2 regions of the Levilactobacillus suantsaii genome follow, and region 1 is predicted to be linked to the other one. Evidence: predicted binding sites of a transcription regulator. Region 1 holds the regulator's gene; the other holds the start of a gene.
What was found. The regulator Rex, encoded in region 1, represses fermentation and respiration genes when NADH is low (regulators of the CRP and FNR family bind a similar motif). The targets are predictions, from matches to a motif close to TTGTGAANTANTTCACAA.
Positions count from the first base shown of each region.

Region 2: the regulator Rex is predicted to act here: its motif matches at 4,663-4,680, upstream of H3M12_RS03390 (iron-containing alcohol dehydrogenase).

Region 1 is NZ_CP059603.1:1,354,476-1,362,668, reverse strand. It holds gene H3M12_RS06275 (APC family permease) at 1-1,785, opposite strand, end outside; gene groL (chaperonin GroEL) at 2,101-3,726, opposite strand; gene groES (co-chaperone GroES) at 3,790-4,074, opposite strand; gene H3M12_RS06260 (redox-sensing transcriptional repressor Rex) at 4,379-5,020, opposite strand; gene H3M12_RS06255 (ABC-F family ATP-binding cassette domain-containing protein) at 5,414-7,375, shown strand; gene tsaD (tRNA (adenosine(37)-N6)-threonylcarbamoyltransferase complex transferase subunit TsaD) at 7,450-8,193, opposite strand, start outside.
Region 2 is NZ_CP059603.1:719,759-727,951, reverse strand. It holds gene H3M12_RS03405 (Cof-type HAD-IIB family hydrolase) at 1-220, shown strand, start outside; gene H3M12_RS03400 (sugar porter family MFS transporter) at 390-1,748, shown strand; gene asnA (aspartate--ammonia ligase) at 1,832-2,839, opposite strand; gene H3M12_RS03390 (iron-containing alcohol dehydrogenase) at 3,455-4,627, opposite strand; gene H3M12_RS03385 (cation diffusion facilitator family transporter) at 4,961-5,947, shown strand; gene H3M12_RS03380 (winged helix-turn-helix transcriptional regulator) at 6,029-6,433, shown strand; gene H3M12_RS03375 (NADH-dependent flavin oxidoreductase) at 6,708-7,889, shown strand; gene H3M12_RS03370 (aldo/keto reductase) at 8,037-8,193, shown strand, end outside.

The DNA.
Region 1 (8,193 bases):
GTTCAAGACGGTCCGCAAGCGTAACGCCGTTTGGTTATGCAGAACATTTTGCCATGGGTGCCGCGGGACAAACTGCGGGACCAAGACCGTCGTGGTAAAGTTCCGTTCAGTCGCCCGTTTAGCGATGACGTCACAGAACCGCAACGTTGGCGTCGCAATCGACCGGTAAGACGAGTGAATATCCACGAAGCGGATATCGGGGAATTCAGCCTTGAATTCCAAGGCTGTCTTGTGTTCCTTTTTGGGATTCTCGTCAAACGACACGTGCATCGCAATCACGTAGTCTCCAATGGAACGCGCGTAATTGATGGCGCCACTCGTTACCCGGGTGATGTTGCTGACCAGGACAATGACCGTGGCCCCATCGTACTCGTGGACCACCGACTTAGTCTTGGCTTCTACCCGTAACTGCCGAGCAACGTTGATGTAATGCTGATGAATCCGATAGAACATCATCAATAATAATGGCATGATGATTAGGTATGGCCAAACGTTCCCGAAATGCAAGAACAGTAAGAAGATAACCAGAATTAGTGAGATCAACGCCCCTAACAGGTTGATAGCGGCTTTACCCAGCCACCAGCCTTCTCGGACCCGGAACCAGTGAATAATCATCCCGGATTGGGACAAAGTAAACGGGACGAAGACCCCAACCGCATACAGCGGAATCAGTAAGGTCGTTTGCCCGTGGAAGATGAAAATCAACACGATGGCCCCAACGGCTAACGAAATGATTCCATTGGAATAGCCTAAGCGATCCCCACGGTCCAGATAAGCGTGTGGGAGAAATTTGTCTTTAGCCAAATTGTAAGCCAAAATGGGAAAGGCCGAGAACCCGGTGTTGGCCGCGACCGCTAAAATCAAAGCCGTAGACAGTTGCAGCAGGTAGTACAGCACCCCGTGGCCAAAGACGCCAGTGGCGATTTGGGAAAGGACGGTCTGACTCGATTCCGGTCGAATCCCCATGTAGTAACTCAAGTAGGTAATCCCGGCAAAGAAGATGGCCAAGATTCCAGCCATAATCGCCAGCGTCGTCGCCGCATTATGCCGCTTCGGGGCCTTAAAGTTCGGCACCGCGTTACTGATGGCTTCGACCCCGGTCAGAGAAGATGACCCAGAGGAGAAAGCCCGAAAGAACAGTAGCAGCGTCATGCCTTGCACCGGCGCACCTAGTCCGGCAGCAGCATGGTAAGTCACTTGACCCGTCGCGATGTTGTATAAGCCAACCCCGACCATGACTAGAATCATGACGATGAAGAAATACACTGGAATGGTCAAAAAGGCCGCTGATTCGCGCATCCCCCGTAGGTTCAATAACATAATCCCAATCACAATCAGGACGGATACTAACACCGAATACGGGGACAACGCCGGAATCGCCGACGTGATGGCCTCGGTCCCAGAAGTGGTCGAAACGGCCACGGTCAACATGTAATCAACCAGTAATGATCCCCCGGCGACCAGCCCCGCGTTTTGGCCCCAATCGGTGGTCGCAACCACGTAGGCCCCCCCGCCGGAAGGATATGCCCGGATAATCTGCTGATAAGAAAGCGTGATGGCAAATAACAGTACTAAAACCAAAGCGGCAACCCAGAGTTGGTACATCAGGGCTGCAGCGGATAAGGTAATTAAGACTGTGGTAATTTGCTCAGTACCATAAGCCACGGAAGATAGCGCATCAGACGACAGTAACGCTAAAGCTTTAAACTTAGTTAGCGCCTGGCCGCCTTCGTCCATGGTTTTGAGGGGTTTCCCAATTAAAACCCGCTTTAAATAATGCCACATGACTATTTACTCCTTATCTCCACGAAATAATGATTGAAACCCCGGCCAGAGACCGGAAAACACCACTCGCTTTTGCGAATGCAAACGTCATTCTACTACATCTAGGTCCACATTACCACAATTCTTCGCATTAACAACCCGCAATTTTACCGCCCCGAAGCCCCTCGCCGCCACCCGCTGCTTTCACTCCTAGGTACTCGTTGCCCGTCAACTTGTTTACCGGCTTAGCGATCCACCCATTTATCGGCGCCACCGCACACAAAAAAGCCCGGACCGAGGTCCAGGCTTGATAACACATTACTAATTTAATTGAGCTTACATCATACCGCCCATGCCGGGTTGTGCGGCTGGAGCAGCAGGTGCTGGGTTCTTTTCTGGCTTGTCCGCAACCACCGCTTCGGTCGTCAGCAACAAGGCAGAAACAGAAGCAGCGTTTTGCAGGGCAGAACGGGTGACCTTGGTTGGGTCGGTAATGCCGGCAGCAACCATGTCTTCGTACTTACCGTTGGCGGCGTTGTAACCAATACCTGGCTTTTCGCCCTTTAAGTGTTCAACGACAACGGAGCCTTCAACACCAGCGTTTTGCGCGATTTGGCGAACGGGTTCTTCCAGAGCGCGGAGCACGATGTTGACCCCCGTCTGTTCGTCGCCTTCAGCTTCAACGGCGGCGACATCCTTGATGACGTTGATCAAGGAAGTCCCCCCACCAGCAACGAAGCCTTCTTCAACGGCGGCACGGGTCGCGTTCAAGGCGTCTTCAATCCGGTACTTGCGTTCCTTCAATTCGGTTTCAGTAGCAGCACCGACCCGAACGACAGCAACCCCACCGGCTAACTTCGCCAAACGTTCCTTCAGCTTGTCACGGTCGAAATCAGAAGTCGTGTCAGCGATTTGACCCTTGATTTCATCAACCCGAGCGGAGATTTGGTCCTTAGAACCAGAACCTTCAACAATCGTGGTGTTGTCCTTCGTGACGTTGACCTTTTGAGCTTGGCCTAATTGATCGATGGTCGTGTCCTTTAAGTTCAGGCCTAAGTCATCGGTGATGACAGTCCCACCAGTCAGAACGGCGATGTCTTGGAGTTGAGCCTTCCGGCGGTCACCAAAGCCAGGGGCCTTAACAGCAACCACGTTGAAGGTTCCGCGCATCTTGTTCAAGACCAACGTTGGCAAAGCTTCACCAGTGATGTCATCGGCGATGATCAACAGGGAACGGCTTTGTTCAACGACGGATTGTAATAATGGTAAGATGTCTTGGATGTTCCCAATCTTCTTATCCGTGATTAAGATGTATGGGTTGTCCAGGTTAGCTTCCATCTTGTCGTTGTCGGTGACCATGTATTGAGACATGTAGCCACGGTCGAATTGCATCCCTTCAACCACGTCCAGGCTGGTTTCAACCCCACGGGATTCTTCAATGGTGATGACCCCATCGTTACCAACCTTTTCCATGGCGTCAGCAATCAAGGAACCAGTTTCCTTGCTGGCAGAAGAAATCGAGGCGATTTGGGCGATGTCGTCCTTGGTCTTCACATCGTGAGACATCTTGTGCAGGCCCTTAACGGCAGCGGCCGTTGCCTTTTCGATCCCGCGACGGATGCCAACTGGGTTGGCACCGGCCGTGACGTTCTTCATGCCTTCGTTAACGATGGCTTGGGTCAAAACCGTGGCCGTCGTAGTCCCGTCACCAGCGATATCGTTGGTCTTGGAAGCAACTTCGGAAACCAGCTTAGCGCCCATGTTTTCAAAGTGGTCGTCTAATTCGATGGCCTTAGCGATGGTAACCCCATCGTTCGTGATGGTCGGGTTACCGTAACTTTGTTCCAGCACCACGTTGCGACCCTTAGGCCCTAAGGTGGTCTTGACCGTGTCAACTAACTTGTCGACACCGGTTAACATTGCGCTACGTGCATCTTCAGAAAATTTCAATTCTTTAGCCATTATTCTCGTTCACCTCATATAGATTTTTTTAAATGAATTTTTAAATCAATCGTGGGGAAAGTCTTAGTCGATAACCGCAACTAAGTCCTTTTCGTGTAAAACAAGGTAAGTCTGGTCTTGGTACTTAACTTCCGTACCCGCATACTTATCGAATAAAACCTTGTCGCCAACTTTGACGCTTGGCGCAACCTTATCGCCATTGTCTAACACCCGGCCGTCGCCGACTGCGACAACGTTAGCCGTTTGCGGCTTTTCTTGCGCGTTACTTGCTAACACAATGCCGCCAACCGTTTCTTCTTGCTCTTCTGGTTGGTCTAAAATGACGCGGTCTCCTAATGGTTTTAACACTTGAATCCCTCCAATGAACTTACTATTAACATTAGTTTTTAGCACTGTTAGCACTTGACTAACATAAGTGCTAATCACAGTTTCTAATATATGAGTTTTCGTTTTAAAAATCAAGGAATTTAGCAAACTTTCTAAGGCGGCCCAACCAGTTGCACCCAATAACACCGTGTCGCCCCGGGCTTCTCGCCATTAGCGTACCAAAAAGGCGCTGGGACCGTGGTCCCAGCGCCATTCTCACCAATTCATCCTGCCTCTAGCATTTAAGGGGCGCAATTAGTCAGTTAAACGTGACGTTTTAAAGCCCTTAGGCTTCCTTTTGGTTGTAGTGTTCCAAAAAGTAGATCAGGGTCTGCAGTTCGTTGGTCAAGTCCACGTTTTGCACCCGAACGCCCTTCGGCACCGTAATCCGCAGTGGCGTGAAGTTCAAGATTCCTTTGATGCCACCCGCCACAGCTTCATTCGTCACTTCTTGGGCGACATCGGAAGGAATGGTCAAGATAGCGACCTGAATTTGCTGTTCCTCGAGTTGCGTCCGCAAATCAGACATCGGGTAAATCGGGACCCCACTTTGAATGGTGTTCGCAATTTCTTCATTGATATCAAACGCCGCACTGATCCGGACGTTACTGTCCTGGTGAAAGTTAAAGTTCAAGAGGGCGTGGCCCAAATTCCCGACCCCGATCAAGGCGACACTAGTCAGTCGGTCTTGGTTCAAGATCTTGCGGAAAAACTTAATCAAACTCTCGACGTCGTATCCGTAACCACGTTTCCCTAACGCTCCAAAGTAGGAAAAGTCCCGCCGAATCGTGGCGGAATCCACCTTTACTGCCTCGGAAAGTTCCGTGGACGAAACCCGCGTCTTATCCGCGTCCAAAAGAATATTCAAGTAGCGATAGTAAATCGGCAACCGTTTCGCCGTCGCGCGTGGAATTTTTTGTTCTGTCAAAGCATGTTACCTCCTAATCAATTCTTGCCGGTCATCGCTTGATAAGATTTCGTCACGATAACTTACAAACCTAACTTATAGTCTAATTGTGAAACCTGATTTCCTATAGATTATAGCATATCAGCCCATCTTGTGAAAGAATTTGCAAATATTTTTCAAATTCCTTCACAATCTGCATTTGTGCATAACGAGCCTAATTATTTCACAAGCCCGCCCAAAACGCAATTTTATTTCTCATATTTCTCACAAACTAGTTTACGGGGCAAAATTGTAGCGGTCGCTTCTACCCGTTGCTTCCCTCCATTCCCCCCTAGACAATATTTCGGCTTAACTGCACAATATGCTAAAATGAAGGTTATTAATGAAAGTCATACCGAAAAGGAGGTTGGTTTTGTGATTCTCTTACAAGTCCAACAAGTGTCCCGGCGGTTTGGCGCTACCGTGCTGTTTCACGACGTGACTCTCGACGTCAGTGACCACGGCCGGGTAGCGCTCGTCGGACGCAACGGGGCTGGTAAATCCACCCTAATTAAAATGATTGCCGGGGAAACCACCCCCGATGACGGTCAAATCACCCGCAAACGCGGATTGACCGTTGGCTACCAGGCGCAAAACGCCGGGTTAAACTCTACTAAAACTGTTTGGAATGAAATGTTAACCGTCTTCGCCAAGTTACGGGCGATGGAACAAAAAATGCACGACCTGGAAGGCCAAATGAGTGACCCCCAGGTCATTGCTGACGCCGACCAATTGCAGCAGATCACCAAGACCTACGATCAATTGCAACAGGACTTCAGTGACCAAAATGGATACGGCTACCAAGCCGAGATTCGGGGCGTACTCCACGGGTTCGAATTCAACGAAGACTACTATGATAAACCTGTCAGCGAGCTTTCCGGGGGACAACGGACCCAATTGGCCTTAGCCAAGCGCCTACTGGAAAAACCGGACCTCTTGATCTTAGACGAACCCACGAACCACCTCGACGTCGAAACTTTGACCTGGCTAGAAGGCTATTTACAAAGTTACCCCGGCGCCCTACTCGTCGTCTCCCATGACCGGTACTTCCTGGACCACGTGGCAACTGAAGTCTATGACATGTCCCGTGGCAGTCTCAGCCATTATCAAGGTAACTACTCGCACTTTATCGACGAGAAAGCTCAGCGACTCCAGCAAGCCTGGAAGGAATACGACAAGCAACAGACCGAAATCTCCAAGCTCGAAGACTTCGTTAACCGTAACATCGTGCGGGCCTCGACTACCAAGCGGGCCCAGGCCCGGCGCAAACAATTGGAAAAGATGGACCGCTTAGACCGGCCCGAGGGTGACGAAAAGGTCGCGCGTTTCTCCTTTCGTCCCCACCGCCAAAGTGGCAACGTTGTCCTCGACGTGGTCAACGCTGCCGTCGGATACGATGGCCACACCCTATCTTCGCCCATTAACTTGGACATCAAGAAACATCAAGCTATCGCCATCGTGGGGCCCAACGGGGTCGGTAAATCGACACTGCTTAAGACCATCTTAGGCAAGCTACCGGCGTTAAAGGGCCAGATCATTTTTGGCACCGGCGTAGACACCGGCTATTACGACCAAGACCAGGCTAACCTGCATGATAAGAAGACGGTACTTCACGAGCTTTGGGACGACCACCCAACCACGCCGGAGGGCGATATCCGCTCGATTCTGGGCAGTTTCCTGTTTACCGGCTCCGATGTGGACAAGACCGTTCACAGCCTCAGTGGGGGCGAAAAGGCCCGACTTTTGTTAACTAAGCTGGCCCTACGTCACGATAACTTCTTGATGCTTGATGAACCGACCAACCACTTGGATATCGATAGCCGTGAAGTTTTGGAAAACGCCTTAAACGACTTCGATGGGACCATCCTGTTCGTCTCCCATGACCGGTACTTCATCAACCAAATCGCCACGCAGGTAATCGAGTTAAGCCCTAACGGGACGACCCGCTATCTGGGCAACTACGATTACTATGTCTCCAAGAAGGCCGAACAAGATGCCTATGCGGCAAAGGAAGCCGCTGAAGCGGAGGCCGCCCACCCGACCGTCACGGCACCCAAGCAGACGCAGGTCGACTACCAACAACAAAAGGACCGCCAGAAAGCCAAACGCAAGCTTTCCCGGCAGGTCCAAGCCTTAGAAGACCAACTCGGAGACCTAGAAAAAGAGAAGACCCAAATCGAAGAAACTATGAGCCAACCAGAGTCTTTCAACGATGCCGATAAGCTGGCGGATCTTCAGCAACAGCTCGATGTCGTAACTACCAAGCTCGACCAGACCGAAGATGACTGGACCAACAAAAGCCTTGCCTTGGAAGATTTTGACGATGCAACTGATTAATTGACCTATCCTAAATATCCAAAAGGACGCGGAGAATTCTCCGCGTCCTTTTTCAATCAGGTATTCAATTCATGTTACTTCACCGCATCAGCAATCCAGTCGAATTCTAAGCTCGGGTCGGCATTTAGCGTGGCATCCGCAAAAACGCCATGGCGGTAGGCCACGTTGGCAAAGGCACCGATCATCGCAGCATTATCGCCACACAATTTGAGCGGCGCTTTGAGTAAATGCGTGCCGGCAACGTTGGCCAGGTCACGGTCCAAGCGTTCCCGCAAGCCGAGGTTAGCCGCCACCCCACCAGCTAAGATGAGCTGGTGGACCGGGTAATCGTGCAACGCGCGCAACGTCTTTTCAGCCAAAACGTCCACGACGGCTTGTTGGAAACTGGCCGCCAGGTCGTGCTTGTTAAGCGTGTCACCGACCTGGTCCGCGTGGTGAGTGGTGTTGATAAAGGCACTCTTCAACCCGCTAAAGCTAAAGTCGAAGTTGTCGTCGGTCTCCATCGCCCGCGGGAAGTGGAAGGTATCGTGACCCTGGTGGGCCCATTGATCAACTGTTTTGCCGGCTGGGTAGTTCACCCCCATGACCCGGCCAATCTTATCGTAAGCTTCACCGGCCGCATCGTCACGGGTCTCGCCAATGATTTCAAATTCATTTTCGGCGGGCATGTAGACCAGCTCAGTGTGACCCCCAGAAACCAGTAAGGCCATCGCCGGAAATTCGATGGGTTCCACGTACCGGGCCGCATAAATGTGCCCCGCCATGTGGTTGACCGGAATCAGCGGTAGTTTGTGGGCAAACGCCACGGTCTTGGCCGC
Region 2 (8,193 bases), 630 kb from region 1:
CAAAGCGGCGGGATTGCGGCAACTACAGGACAAGTACCAGATTGCCGACGATGAAATCATGACCTTCGGCGACAATGAAAACGACCTGAGTATGTTGCAATTGACCCCTTACGGTTACGCGGTTGAAAACGCCACACCGACCGTCAAGGCTCAAGTTGGCCACTTTACCCAAACCAATAATGACGAGGGTGTCTTAAACGTTCTCTCGACGTTAGTTTAGGGAATTAGACCAGTCAGACGGTCCCATTTTCATAGGTAAACTTTACGTGAAAGCCGGCGAAAGCGGGCTTTTTTTGTTGGCGGCAAAAACTCGCAGGTTAAACCGTTTCCTTTCGCGGCGCGGCACCTTATATTAAGGGAAAATTTAAGATGTGGGGGGAGTGAAAGCGATGCGACCACGATTGAGTACCACGTTTATTTTTGTCTTCGGGGCCTTAGGGGGCCTATTGTTCGGGTTTGATACCGGAATTATTTCGGGCGCGTCACCACTGATTGAAGCCAACTTTAAATTAGGGATTGCCGAAACGGGCTTCATTACGTCATCCGTATTGATTGGCTCGTCCGTAGGGGCCCTTGGCGTGGGGCCCTTAGCTGACCGCTACGGCCGGCGGAAACTCTTGATTTTAGCGGCCGTTTTGTTTCTCTTAGGGTCGTCACTGTCGATGGTGGCCGTGGGCTTTGGGTCCATGATCGTTGCCCGTATTATCTTAGGCTTAGCCGTGGGCTCGGCGTCCGCGTTGACCCCGGCGTATCTGGCGGAACTGGCCCCGGCGGACCGGCGCGGGTCGTTGGGCACCATGTTTCAACTGATGATTACGCTTGGAATTTTACTGGCCTACGTCTCGAACCTGGGTTTCTTGGGCCACAACCTCTTGGGCGTGCGGGACTGGCGGTGGATGTTGGGGTCCGCGCTGATTCCTGCCGCCGCGTTATTGATTGGCGGTCTATTGTTGCCGGAATCACCGCGCTACCTGGTGGAACGTGGACAAGTCGACGCTGCCCGGCAGGTCTTGACCTACCTGCGGCAACAAAGTGACGTTGACCCGAACGCCGAGCTGGCAGACATCCAAGAGATTGCCCACCAACCACGCGGCGGTATCAAAATGCTCTTCACGATTGCCCGGCCAGCCGTGGTGGCGGCCATCGGTATCATGTTGCTGCAACAATTAGTCGGCATTAATTCGGTGATTTATTTTTTGCCCCAAGTCTTCATCAAGGGCTTTGGTTTTGCCGAAAACAGTGCCATTTGGATTTCCGTGGGGATTGGCGTGGTCAACTTCTTGGTCACGATTCTGGCGTACGGCGTGATGGATAAGTTCAACCGCAAGACGTTACTGGACTTCGGGTCAATCGTGATGGCCGGCTCACTGGGCGTGCTCGCGGTCTTGAACTTTACTTTGAGTATCCACCAGACCGCGATTCCGACCATGATTTTGATTGCCGTGTACATCTTCGGTTTCGCCATTTCCTGGGGGCCCATCGCCTGGGTTATGATTGGTGAAATCTTTCCATTGAGTGTCCGGGGCATCGGGTCATCGATCGGGTCGGCGGCCAACTGGATTGGCAACTTCATCGTGTCCCAATTTTTCCTGGTTTTGCTCAGTGCCTTCCATAATAACGTGGGCGGACCGTTCGCTATCTTCGCGGTCTTTGCCGTGTTGTCCTTGGTCTTCGTACACTATCTGGTCCCCGAAACGCGCGGCAAGTCCCTCGAACAGATCGAAATGGATTTGCGGCACGAGGCTTAAAGGTAAGATGACAAAACGGGTTGTTCAGGACAAGACGTCCTGGGCAACCCGTTTTAATTTTACGCGTGAAGTAAGACTTTAATTTAAAGAATCTGGATGTGGTTGGCGTAGCATTTGTCAATCATAGCTTGCGGCCAAACGCTGGCTTGGACTTCTCCCACGTGGGCTTTGCCTAATAACAACATGCACAGTCGTGACTGACCGATCCCACCCCCGATGGTGTAGGGGAGTTCACCGTTTAGCAGCATTTTATGGAACGGTAATTGGGCGCGGTCTTCGGCGTGGGTATCCTTGAGTTGGGCGCGCATCGAGTCTTCGCTGACCCGAATCCCCATGCTGGAGATTTCGAGGGCGTGTTGTAACGGTTCATACCAGAACAAGATGTCCCCGTTCAGTTTCCAATCGTCGTAGTCGGGGGCCCGGCCATCGTGGCGTTGGCCACTCTTGAGCTTGCCGCCGATTTGCATCAAGAAGACGGCGCCGTAACGCTTGGTGATGGCGTCTTCGCGTTCCTTCGGCGTGAGCGTTGGGAACTCGTCTTCCAGTTCTTGGGTGGTGACAAAGTGAATCTCGTCGGGCAAGTGGTGGACAGCCTTCGGGAACTTGTACCAAACTTCGTGTTCCATGTGCTTGATGACCTTGAAGATGGTCTTGACCGTGCTCTCCAGCGTGGCCGTGGTCCGTTCTTCCTTGCTGATGATCTTTTCCCAGTCCCACTGGTCGACGTAGATCGAGTGGATGTTGTCAAGGTTTTCGTCCTTGCGAATCGCGTTCATGTTGGTGTAGAGACCGGTGTGTAACTCGAAGCCGTACCGCTTCAAGGCCAGGCGTTTCCACTTGGCCAGAGAGTGGACGATTTCGATGGTCTTACCCGGCATGTCCTGCATGGTAAAGGAGACCGGCTTTTCGACCCCGTTCAAGTTATCGTTCAACCCGGTGCCCTTTTCAACGAACATTGGCGCGGAAAGCCGCGTTAAATTCAGTTCCTTGCCAAATTCATCCTGGAAGGTTTCACGAATATAGCGAATCGCCTTTTGGGTTTCAATCACGTTTAATTTTGGATCATAGTCCTTAGGAATAATTAAGTCCATAGTTGTCCACTCCTTGTTCAGCTAAGTTATTGCAAAATAAAAAAGTCTTCCGTCCCTAATACAGGGACGAAAGACTTTTCGCGGTACCACCCAGATTGCCTATCTCAAATAGGCCTCCTCAAAGAAGAGCACTAACATGCTCCACCGCTGGTAACGTACCGGTCAACGTCTAAACCTACTCGCCACATGGGTTTCAGCCAGAAACTTAAGAAAGGGTTATTCAGCTAGTTCAAGGTCTGGGTTGGGTTCTCACTACTCCCAAGTCACTGTCAGGGTGAAGAAGCTTACTCTGCTTTCTTATCGCTTTTATCTTGTTGCCAATAGAATAGCACTAAAAAATAAAATGTAAAAGCAAAATTTGAAATTAATTAGAGTTACCGCCGAGTTTTAATCGAAAATCCGCAGATCAGGATGGCAGATAAAACCGTGACTGGAAAGGGCTAAGCCGACTTACGGGGGTGGTAGATTTTGGGACATAAAATTTTTTATGACGAGGAAGCGAGCCAGCAACGTGTCGATGGACCCGCCCATGACAAACGGGACAGGGGGACACGCAGGCGGTTAAACGCCCGGTGTCTCGCTATCCCGTTTGGTTAATTGCTAGAGTTTAAAGATTTATTTAGCGTCGTAAGCGGCTTGGAAAATCTTGATGATGTCTTCCTTGGTGCCCTTGCGCGGGTTGGAGAAGGCGTTGCCGTCTTTCAAGGCGTTTTCGGCCATCAGCTCAAAGTCTTCTGGCTTAGCGCCGATATCCTTGATGGACTTCGGGATGCCCACGTCTTCGCTCATCTGCTTCATGGCCTTGATAGCCAATTCGGCAGCGTCGCGGGTGGACAGGCCGTCCGTGTTTTCGCCCATGATCTTCGCTAATTCGGCAAAGCGTTCTGGGCAGGCGATGATGTTGTATTCCTCAACGTAAGGCAACAACAGTGCGCAGCAAACCCCGTGTGGGGCGTCGTATTGACCACCTAATTGGTGCGCCATGGCATGAACATAGCCCAAGTTAGCGTTGTTGAAGGCCATCCCAGCTAACATTTCCGCTTCGACCATCTTGGTCCGCGCATCCAGGTTGTGGCCGTTAGCCACGGCTTCACGCAAGGAGGTTTCAATCAACTTGATGGCTTCGATACACTGTGAGTCGGTAATCGGGTTGTGGTCCACGGACACGTAAGGTTCGATGGACTGAACGAAGGCGTCCATCCCGGTCGCGGCGGTCAAGTTCTTTGGCACGTCCAGCATTAACGTTGGGTCGTTGAAGGAGACCAGCGGAATGTTGCGCCAGGAGACCACAACGAACTTCAAGTGAGTCTTTTCGTTGGTGATGACCGCGTGACGGGTCAATTCGGAGCCAGTTCCGGCCGTGGTATTGACGGCAATCAGTGGGGGTAGCGGGTTGTCCAGCGTCTCAATCCCAGCCAACTTGGTGATGTCGTCGCCGTTGGCCAAGATGATGCCGGCACCTTTCCCGGTATCGTGGGCGGAACCGCCACCAACCGTAATGATGGAATCCGCACCAGAGTCTTGGTAGAGCTTCTTCACTTCTTGGATGTTGTGAATCTTCGGGTTTGGTTCGACGTTATTGTAGATCACGTAATCCACGCCGGCCGCCTTCAAGGAAGCGAGGGTCTGTTGAACCGCCCCATCCTTCATGCTTTCCAGGAACTTATCCGTTACGACAACGGGCTTTTTCATTCCCAGGGTCTTTGCTCGATCACCAATCTTGTTAATTACGCCAGGGCCAAAGAAGTTGACACTGGGCATCAGAAAATCATAACTACGTTCAGTCATTGTCAAATGCCTTCTTTCAGAAGTTTTGAAAATCTTTGATACCTATTTCACAACGTAATTATAACTAAATTAATTACAGTTGGCAACCGCTTCCACAAAAAAGTTTGTTTAGTGGCCGTCAAAATCCGGTCCTCATCGCGGTTGGCTCTAAGGATGGTCGCGATTTTAAAAAAATATAAGGCGCTTTCAAAATGCATCAAAATTAAGTAAGGATTACACAATCTAGTTTCAACCTGCGCTCAGCTGGTGTCCGGCGGCCCGGGTAAGTCGTTTGCACGCTCAACCGGGTGGAAGTGGGTATAATGGGGGCAGCATTAGGGGAGGCAGATGGGTATGCAGGAATTACGACATCACCAGCAGGCCGAAGCCGCCGAGTGGCGGGACATCCAGGCCCAAGAATTGCAGAAGTTACATCAGGCCCAGCACCAACTGTGGCTGAACGTTGGTGCTTATTTAGTCATTTCGGGCATCGAGTTTTATTTGTCGATCATCGGACACTCGCAAACTTTGCGGGCCGATGCGTTGAATAATTTGGCGGGCATCGTGTCGGCGGCGTTGCTGTTGACGGGAATCTTTATCGCCCGGGATATTCACGATGACGATTTGATGGGCAAGCCCTTACCCACGGATATTCAACAAAACGGCCAGCGGCTGCAGTTGACGCGGTTTCATTACGAGACGGTCTACACCTTGATCACGGGGGTGGTGATGATTGCCATCGCGGTCGGCGTCATTTATGACGGGCTCAAAAGCCTGGTGATTCCGACCACCCGGACGATTCCCCAGCCGATTACCTTGGTTGGGGCAGGGATGGCGCTGGGCATCATGCTACTAATTTGGTGGTTGAACCGGCGCGCCGGGCGACGATTGCAAAATGCGGCGTTAACGGCGGCCGCGCAGGACAGCTTGAGTGACGCGCTGACCAGTTTGGGCACGCTGGTGGCCATCGCCGGTGCCCTAGCGTTTCACGTGGACTGGCTCGATGGGGTGGCCAGTATCGTGGTCGGTGGTTTTATCCTGTTAGCGGGCATCAAAATTTTTCGGGAAAGCAGTTTGAACTTAGCCGACTACTTCGACCCGCAGGCGGAAAAACAGTTCCGTATCGCCATCGACCAGTGGCCCCAAGTCATCGCAATCCGGGACTTGAAGGCCCACTACAACGGCAACATGGTAACCCTCGACGTCATCATTGCGGTGGACGCCCACATGGAAGTCCAGGACAGCTACCGGTTGGGCGAGAAGATTGAAGCCCAGATGCGCCGACAGTTCGATATCGTGGCCACCGATGTGATGGTGATTCCGGCAGACCCGCAAGCTTAAACGTCCTCGAAAATTGCCCTCGTCAAATGGTGCTTGAACGGGTATACTGAGGCTTTAAAAACCACGAGAGGAAGCGGGAGCATGACGCGAAAAACCTATCGGTTGGGGATGGAGGCCACTTTAGCTGTCATCAGTGGCAAATGGAAGCCCCAACTGCTCTGCCATTTGAGTAACGGCCCGCAACGAACCTGTGATTTGCGCGTCGCGTTGCCGGAGATTTCGCAAAAGGTCTTGACCCAACAGTTGCGTGAACTAATGGGAGACGGCATTGTTTCCCGGCAAGTTTACGGGGAGCGAGCCCCGTTCAAGGTAGTCTACACCCTCACGGAAACGGGCCGTTCCTTGGGGCTGGTTCTGGTCCAAATGTCGGTCTGGGGCGAATGCCACGTGGCGGCGTTGCGCGCTAGCGGGAAGCAAGACGTGGCCGTTCGGGACGACCATACGGGCTTTGACCGGTTACTGAACACGCCGGAAGACGCCCATTAGGCCTGAAGGGGGCGGGCAATGACCCGGACTTTTTTGATTCCACGAAGGGGGCACTTTAAAGTGCCTTCTTTTTTTTCGGCGCCAAATCGGTACACTAGGGAACATAGGAGGTGGACCATGACGGCTAAATGGTCCAGCGATGGGGCACCTCAAGTGGCAATAACTCATGATGTTTCACGTGGAACATTGAGGCTAACGCTTATCGCCCACGGGCGAAAGCTTACGCCCCTTCGACAATAGCGACTCACTCACCAACAACAGGAGGAATTTTGAAATGGCTTATCAATTCATGCAACCCTATACGTTTGCCAACGGCGTGACGGTGAAAAACCGGATGGCGATGGCCCCCACCACGACCATGTCAAGCTTTTATGACGGTCAAGTGACCGATGACGAAATCGCTTTTTACGGCCACCGTGCGGGCGGTTTAGGTCTCATCATTGGTGAGGTCGCTAACGTGATTGCCAGTGGCAAGGGCTTCGAAGGCGAACTGTCGATTGCGCAGGACAGTGATATCGCCGGTTTGAGTCGTTTGGCGAATGCGATGAAGCGTAACGGCACCAAGGCTGTGCTACAGATTTTCCACGCTGGCCGAAAGTCCAACAATCAAATCTTACGGGGTGCCCAACCGGTCAGTGCCAGTGCCGTGGCGGCCGCTTATCCCGAAGATTCCCAGGAGCCCCGGGCGTTGACCGCCGCGGAAATCGACGAGATCATCGTCGCCTTTGGGGCGGCCACGCGCCGGGCCATCCAGGCGGGGTTTGACGGGGTGGAACTTCACGGGGCCAACACTTACTTGCTTCAGCAGTTCTTCTCCCCAAACTCGAACCGCCGCACGGACAAGTGGGGTCAGGACCGGATGGTCTTTGCCAAGGCCGTGATTGCGCAGGCCCAACAAGCCGTGACCCAGTACGCTGACCGGCCCTTCTTGCTCGGGTACCGGATTTCCCCCGAAGAAATCGAAACGCCGGGGATTCGGTTAGCCGATTCGTTGCGGTTTGTTGACATGCTGGGGGATTCCGTCGTGGATTACGTCCACGTGTCGATGGGCTCAGCCCACCGGACATCGTTGAACGACAAGTCCGACCATACGCCGATCCTGACCCAAATCAAGACCCAACTTGCTGGTCGCAAGCCGTTGATTGGCGTGGGGTCCGTGGAGACGCCCGCTGATGCGGAAGGGGTCATGGACCTGGGGGCCGATATCGTGGCGATGGGTCGCGAGATGATTCGGGAACCGCAATGGGTCGAAAAGGTGGCCAGAGGTGACGAGGCCAGTCTGCGGTTCAAGCTTTCGCCGGACGAGATGGATGGACTTCGCATTCCCCGCGCCATGCAGGGGTACTTGAAGGGAGCCTTTTATCCCGTGATGCACTTTACCGATGACCCGGAGACCGTCCAGACTTATCAAAACCAGGCGGCACCGATGGAAGGCTTTGAAAAGAAAATGTCGTAATCGAATTTTGAGATTAAAGGTTTGAGCAAGGGACACCCGACCATCGGTATGGCGGGGTGTCCTTTTTGTGGTGGGACAAAGAAGGCTGTTGCAAACTAAATGAAAGCGATATCCTTAAGGGGACAATAATTTGAGGAGGTTATGTTTATGTATCAAGCAGCAGCACACCGTTACGCCACCATGCCCTATAATCGGGTTGGGGACAGTGGCTTAAAGTTATCGGCCATCGGGTTGGGCCTATGGAACAACTTTGGTAGCGTGGATGCGTTGGCCAACCAACGGGCCATGTTACACCAGGCCTTTG